Euzebya sp.: one gene and its partner. The protein of the gene in region 1 interacts with the protein of each later gene in a pairwise test. Links are inferred from orthologs where the notes say so. Each region holds a gene or a part of one and is shown on either strand. Other genes may lie near its edges.

Region 1 (3,509 bases):
CGATGAACAGGTCCCTCAGCGGCGGGGGCTGGACGATGAGATCGGCCTGCTGCGGACCCACGAAGCCGTGGGCGTAGAGGACGAGGGTGCCGTTCCAGTCGTCGGGGACCTCGATCTGGTACCCGGAGTCGGCCCCGTCGACGGTGAGGGTGCCGCTGTAGGCGGTGGCGCCCTCGCGCGCCTCGAAGGTCGGATCGGCGACGACGTAGTCGGGCGGCTCCTGGGCGGCGGCCGGAATGGCGAGCAGACCCAGGAGCAGGAGGATCGTGGCGGCGGCGGAGATCAATCGGCTCATATGCCCTGGGACCCTCGATGACCCGAGTCATGTCGACCCTGTACCGATGGCCGTTGTCCGCACCCGAGGTGGCCCTCTGACGGTGGTCGTGTCGCACCCGCCGGGTAGCGTTGGGCCGTCGTGAGCGCACCACACCAGACCTCCGCTCCGGCATCGGTCCTCCGCGTGGCCGGCGCCCGTGAGCACAACCTCAAGAACGTGTCGCTGGAGATCCCACGCGACGCCCTCGTCGTGTTCAGCGGGTTGTCCGGATCCGGCAAGTCCAGCCTGGCCTTCGACACGATCTACGCGGAGGGGCAGCGACGGTACGTCGAGTCCCTCAGCGCCTACGCGCGCCAGTTCCTCGGGCAGATGGACAAGCCCGACGTCGACTTCATCGAGGGGCTCAGCCCCGCCATCTCGATCGACCAGAAGACGACCTCGAAGAACCCCCGCTCGACGGTCGGGACGATCACCGAGGTCTACGACTACCTCCGCCTGCTGTTCGCGCGGATCGGCAAGCCGCACTGCCCCGAGTGCGGACGACCGATCGAGCAGCAGTCCGCCGAGCAGATCGTCGACCAGCTGGAGTCGCTGCCCGACGGGGAGCGGTTCATGGTCCTCGCCCCGGTCGTGCGCGGCCGCAAGGGCAACTACACGACCCTGATGAAGGAGCTGTCCACCAAGGGCTTCGCGCGCGCCCGCGTGAACGGAGAGGTCGTCGACCTCGCCGACCCCCCGGACCTGGCTCGCTACGAGCAGCACGACATCGAGGTGGTCGTCGACCGCCTGGTCGCCAAGCCGCACATCCGCCGGCGGTTGAACGACTCGATCGAGCAGGCGCTGGCCCTGGCGGACGGGGTCGCCGCGGTCCTGACCGTGCCGCGGGAGGGTGAGGGGGAGGGGGAGTACACGATCTTCTCCGAGCACCTCGCGTGCCCCTACGACGGGCTGTCCTTCGACCGGCTCGAGCCGCGGTCGTTCTCGTTCAACACCCCCTACGGCGCCTGCCACTCCTGCGACGGGCTCGGCATCCGCAAGGAGGTCGACCCCGAGCTGGTCATCACCGCCGAGGACGACTCGATCGACGACGGGGTGCTGATCCCGTTCTCGACCGGTCCGCAGCAGCGGTACTTCTCCCAGGTGCTGAAGGCCATCGCCGCCGAGCGCGGGTTCAGCACCCAGACGCCGTGGCGGAAGCTGAAGGCCCAGCACAAGCGGGCGCTGCTGCACGGCGTCGGCGGCAAGGTGCACGTCAGCTACACCAACCGGTACGGCCGGAAGCGCAGCTACAACGCGTCGTACGAGGGCGTGATCCCGTGGCTGCAGCGGAAGTACGCCGAGACCGACTCGGACTACCAGCGGGACAAGATCGAGGAGTACATGCGGGAGGTGCCCTGCCCCACGTGCAAGGGCGCCCGGCTCCGTCCCCTCCCCCTCCACGTCCTGATCGACGGCCGGTCCATCGCGGACGTCTCCGCCATGTCGATCGCCGACGCGCAGGCGTTCTTCACCGGTCTCGAGCTCGGCACGCGCGACGCGATGATCGCCGAGTCGGTGCTCAAGGAGATCAACGAGCGGCTGCGGTTCCTCCTCGACGTCGGCCTCGACTACCTGACGATGGGCCGGTCCGCGGGGACGCTGGCGGGCGGCGAGGCGCAGCGGATCCGGCTGGCGACCCAGATCGGGTCGGGGCTGGTCGGGTGCCTGTACGTGCTGGACGAGCCCTCGATCGGCCTGCACCAGCGGGACAACGAGCGGCTGATCGACACGTTGGTGCGCCTGCGCGACCTGGGGAACACCGTGATCGTCGTCGAGCACGACCGCGCCACGATGGAGGCGGCGGACCACGTCGTGGAGATCGGCCCCGGGGCGGGGGAGCACGGCGGCGAGATCGTGCACTCCGGATCGCTCGCCGACCTGCAGGTGAACGACCGGTCGATCACGGGCAAGTACCTGTCGGGGCGCCTCGAGATCCCGGTGCCCCCCGAGCGCCGGCGGCCCAAGCGGGGCCACGCGATCACGGTCAGAGGTGCGCGGGAGCACAACCTGCAGGACGTGACCGTCCGCTTCCCCCTGGGCGTGTTCACCGCCGTCACGGGCGTGTCGGGCAGCGGCAAGTCGACGCTGGTGAACGACATCCTGAAGGCCGGCCTGATGCGGCACGTGTACGGCTCGCGGGTCGTGCCGGGTGCCCACCGCCGCATCGACGGGCTGGAGGACGTCGACAAGGTGGTCGGCATCGACCAGTCACCGATCGGGCGGACCCCGCGGTCCAACCCCGCGACCTACACCGGTGTGTTCGACCACATCCGCAAGCTGTTCGCCGCCACGCAGGAGGCGAAGATGCGCGGGTACCAGCCCGGGCGGTTCAGCTTCAACGTCAAGGGCGGGCGGTGCGAGAACTGCAAGGGCGACGGGACGATCAAGATCGACATGCAGTTCCTGCCGGACATCTACGTGCCGTGCGAGGTCTGCAAGGGCGCCCGGTACAACCGCGAGACCCTGCAGGTGCACTACAAGGGCAAGACGATCGCCGACGTCCTCGACATGCCGATCGAGGAGGCGCTGGGGTTCTTCACCAACCTGTCGGCGATCCGGGCGCACCTCGAGACCCTGGTCGACGTCGGCCTGGGCTACGTGCGGCTGGGACAGGCGGCGACGACGCTGTCCGGTGGTGAGGCGCAGCGGGTCAAGCTGGCCAGCGAGCTCCGCAAGCGCCAGACCGGCCAGACCGTCTACATCCTGGACGAGCCCACGACCGGTCTGCACTTCGAGGACGTCCGCAAGCTGCTCGAGGTGCTGCACCGGCTGGTCGACAAGGGCAACACGGTCATCGTGATCGAGCACGACCTCGAGGTCGTGAAGACCGCGGACTGGATCATCGACCTCGGACCCGAAGGCGGATCGGGAGGCGGCACGATCGTCGGCGAGGGGTCGCCGGAGCAGATCGTCGACACCCCGAACAGCTACACCGGGAAGTTCCTGGCGCCGCTGCTGCAACGGGAGCCGATCGCCAGCTAGTAGGCGTCCCAGCTGCGTGGGCGGCGTTGGCGGGTGGCCGCCGACGTCCTACCGTTCTGCGACGATGTCACCCCGCCCGATCGAGCGCAGCAGCGACGTCGTCGTGGTCGGCGGCGGCCCGGCCGGGCTGGCGGCGGCCCTGTTGGCTGCGCGGCGCGGCCGGTCCGTCGTTCTGGTCGAGGCGTCGTCACGGCTCGGCGGGATGGCGGCC
Region 2 (3,006 bases), on another replicon or contig:
GCTGAGGACCGCTGGGTGCCGACGTCGGCGTAGCCGGCGCCGGATCCCTCACCGGTCGCCTGGGCGTAGGCCGCCCGCGCATCGTCGCGGAGCGCGTCGCGGGAATCCGCGGCGACGTCGGCTGCGGACGCCCATCTGCTCGACTCGTACGCCTGCCGGTGCTCGGCGGCGAACGCGGCCCAGTCGACGTCGAGCTCGCCGGGCGTCCACCCCTCCCCCGAGGGCTCGGCCCGCACCGCAGGCGCCGGCTGGTCGGCACCGGCGTGGGACTGACCCCCCGCCGGGACGGCCGGCACCAGTGCCACGGCGAGGACCATGGCCAGCGCCGCGGGTAGAAGGGCAGACAGACGCATCCCAGACTCCTGATCGGGTGTCACAATAGTTACCTACGGCCTCACTACTTGACAAGGACCCCCGCGGAGGCCTCCCCCGGTGTGACGGCTCTGGGGCAGTGACGTCCGAGACCCTCCCGCCGGTGCACGGGGAGTGATGGTCCGACTACATCTTCGCACCTGCCGGTGGGCGGCGCCGATGATCAGCTCGCAGCCGTCATCCCCCGGAGCTCGCGCTTCAGCTCACCGATCTCGTCGCGCAGCCGCGCGGCGTACTCGAAGCGGAGGTCGGCGGCGGCCTGGTGCATCTCGTCGGTCAGGGACTGGATGAGCGTCGCCAGCTCGTCAGAGGGCATGTCGCCGATGTCCGGGATGCCCACGCGGCTCTCCGCCGTGCCGCGCGCGGACGGGTCGGCCGCCTGGTACGGCATGCCCGCCTCGGCCGCGCGGGCCATCTGGATGATGTCACCGACGCGCTTGCGGATCGTCTGGGGGTCGATGCCGTGCTCGCGGTTGAACTGCATCTGCAGCTCGCGGCGGCGGTTGGTCTCGCTGATCGCCTTCCGCATCGAGTCGGTCAGGTTGTCCGCGTACATCACGACCTTGCCGTTGACGTTCCGCGCCGCCCGGCCGATCGTCTGGACCAGCGACGTCTCGGAGCGGAGGAACCCCTCCTTGTCGGCGTCGAGGATCGCGACCAGGGCAACCTCGGGCAGGTCCAGCCCCTCGCGCAGCAGGTTGATCCCGATGAGCGCGTCGAAGTGGCCGAGGCGCAGCTCGCGGAGGATCTCGACGCGCTCGACGGTGTTGATCTCCGAGTGCAGGTACCGCACCTTCAGCCCGGCCTCGAGCAGGTAGTCGGTCAGGTCCTCGCTCATCTTCTTCGTCAGGGTGGTGACGAGGACCCGCTCGTCACGCTCGGCGTGCGCGCGGATCTCGGTGATCAGGTCGTCGATCTGGCCCTTGGTGGGGCGCAGCTGCACCTCGGGGTCGATCAGCCCCGTCGGGCGGATGACCTGCTCGACGATGGTGGAGGACATCCGCTGCTCGAACGGGCCGGGCGTGGCCGAGACGTGGAGGGTCTGGCTGGCCTTCGTGCGGAACTCCTCGAAGGTGAGGGGCCGGTTGTCGAGGGCGCTCGGCAGGCGGAACCCGTGCTCGACCAGCGTCTCCTTCCGGGAGCGGTCGCCCTCGTACTGCCCACCGATCTGGGGGACGGTCACGTGGGACTCGTCGAGGATGGTGAGGAAGTCGTCGGGGAAGTAGTCGAGCAGGCAGTACGGCGTCTCACCGGCCCGGCGGCCGTCGAGGTGGCGGGAGTAGTTCTCGATCCCCGAGCAGATGCCGATCTCGCGCAGCATCTCGAGGTCGTAGTTGGTGCGCATCCGCAGGCGCTGCGCCTCGAGCAGCTTGTCCTGGGACTCGAGCTCGGCCAGGCGTTCGCCGAGCTCGGCCTCGATGGTCTGGATGGCGCGCGACAGGTTCTCGCCACCGGTGACGTAGTGGCTGTTCGGGAAGATCATGGCCCGGTCGAACTCGCCGATCAGCTCGCCCGTGATCGGCTCGAGCCGGCTGATCCGGTCGATCACGTCGCCGAAGAACTCGATGCGCCACGCCGTCTCGCCCTGGGCGGGGAAGATCTCCAGTGTGTCGCCCCGCACCCGGAACTTGCCGCGGACGAAGTTCAGCTCGTTGCGCTCGTACTGCAGGTCGACCAGGCGCTTGATGACGTCGTCGAGCTCGACGGTCTGCCCCTCGGTCATCATCAGGTGGTACTTCTCGTACTGCTGCGGGGACCCCAGGCCGTAGATGCAGGAGACCGAGGCGACGATCAGCACGTCGCGCCGGGTCATCAGCGCCATCGTCGCCTCGTGGCGCAGCCGCTCGATCTCGTCGTTGATCGAGCTGTCCTTCTCGATGTAGGTGTCGGAGGAGGGGACGTACGCCTCTGGCTGGTAGTAGTCGTAGTAGCTGACGAAGTACTCCACCGCGTTGTGGGGGAAGAACTCCTTGAACTCGTTGGCCAGCTGGGCGGCGAGGGTCTTGTTGGGGGCCATCACCAGCGTCGGGCGCTGCACCTCGGCGATGATGTTCGCCATCGTGAACGTCTTGCCGGACCCGGTGACGCCCAGCAGGCACACGTCCGATTCACCCCGGCCGAGCGCGTCCGCGACGCCGGTGATCGCCCGCGGCTGATCACCCGCCGGGGCGTACTCGCTGACCAGCTCGAACCGGCCCTCCGTGGGACGCGCTGCGGTCGTCGTCGACATGGCCCCGAGTCTAGGTCCGGGCTGCGACACCGCCGTCGGAGAGGGGTGCGCGGCCCCGGGGGTAGCCTGCGCAGCCGCGAACCGGACCCCCACCCCTCCACCGCCGGAGCACCGATGCCCGCAGAGCACATCACCACCCGCGTCGACGGCCACGTCCTCCACATCGGCGTCGACCGGCCCGACAAGCGCAACGCCTTCGACCGGGAGATGAACGCCGCGCTGGCCGAGGCGTACCACCGCCTGGCCACCGAGGACGACCTGCGGGTCGGGGTCCTCCACGCCGAGGGCGACCACTTCTCCGCAGGCCTGGACCTGGCCGACGTCGGGCCGGCCGTGGCCTCGGGGGAGCCGTACATCCCGCCCGGGATGACCGACCCGTACGGGGTCTGGGGGCCGGCCTGCCC

The links.
Region 2: the proteins of uvrA (region 1) and uvrB interact in binary tests that used the Escherichia coli proteins (3 or more experiments, as listed by UniProt). The link is inferred for Euzebya sp. from one-to-one orthologs.

Annotation. Positions count from the first base shown.
Region 1 is NZ_CAXQBR010000105.1:7,227-10,735, forward strand. What follows is about bases 59-3,498. They hold uvrA (excinuclease ABC subunit UvrA), read left to right. Parts: upstream 59-415; coding sequence 416-3,298; downstream 3,299-3,498. Other genes in these bases: ACEQ2X_RS23140 (cell wall-binding repeat-containing protein), read right to left, coding at 59-295; ACEQ2X_RS23150 (NAD(P)/FAD-dependent oxidoreductase), read left to right, coding at 3,363-3,498. Outside these bases: more of ACEQ2X_RS23140, read right to left, coding at 1-58; more of ACEQ2X_RS23150, read left to right, coding at 3,499-3,509. UniProt on the Escherichia coli protein: The UvrABC repair system catalyzes the recognition and processing of DNA lesions. UvrA is an ATPase and a DNA-binding protein. A damage recognition complex composed of 2 UvrA and 2 UvrB subunits scans DNA for abnormalities.
Region 2 is NZ_CAXQBR010000109.1:33,383-36,388, forward strand. Bases 70-3,006 are described here. They hold uvrB (excinuclease ABC subunit UvrB), read right to left. Parts: upstream 2,603-3,006; coding sequence 536-2,602; downstream 70-535. Other genes in these bases: ACEQ2X_RS23965 (S8 family serine peptidase), read right to left, coding at 70-353; ACEQ2X_RS23975 (crotonase/enoyl-CoA hydratase family protein), read left to right, coding at 2,717-3,006. Also shown: more of ACEQ2X_RS23965, read right to left, coding at 1-69. UniProt on the Escherichia coli protein: The UvrABC repair system catalyzes the recognition and processing of DNA lesions. A damage recognition complex composed of 2 UvrA and 2 UvrB subunits scans DNA for abnormalities.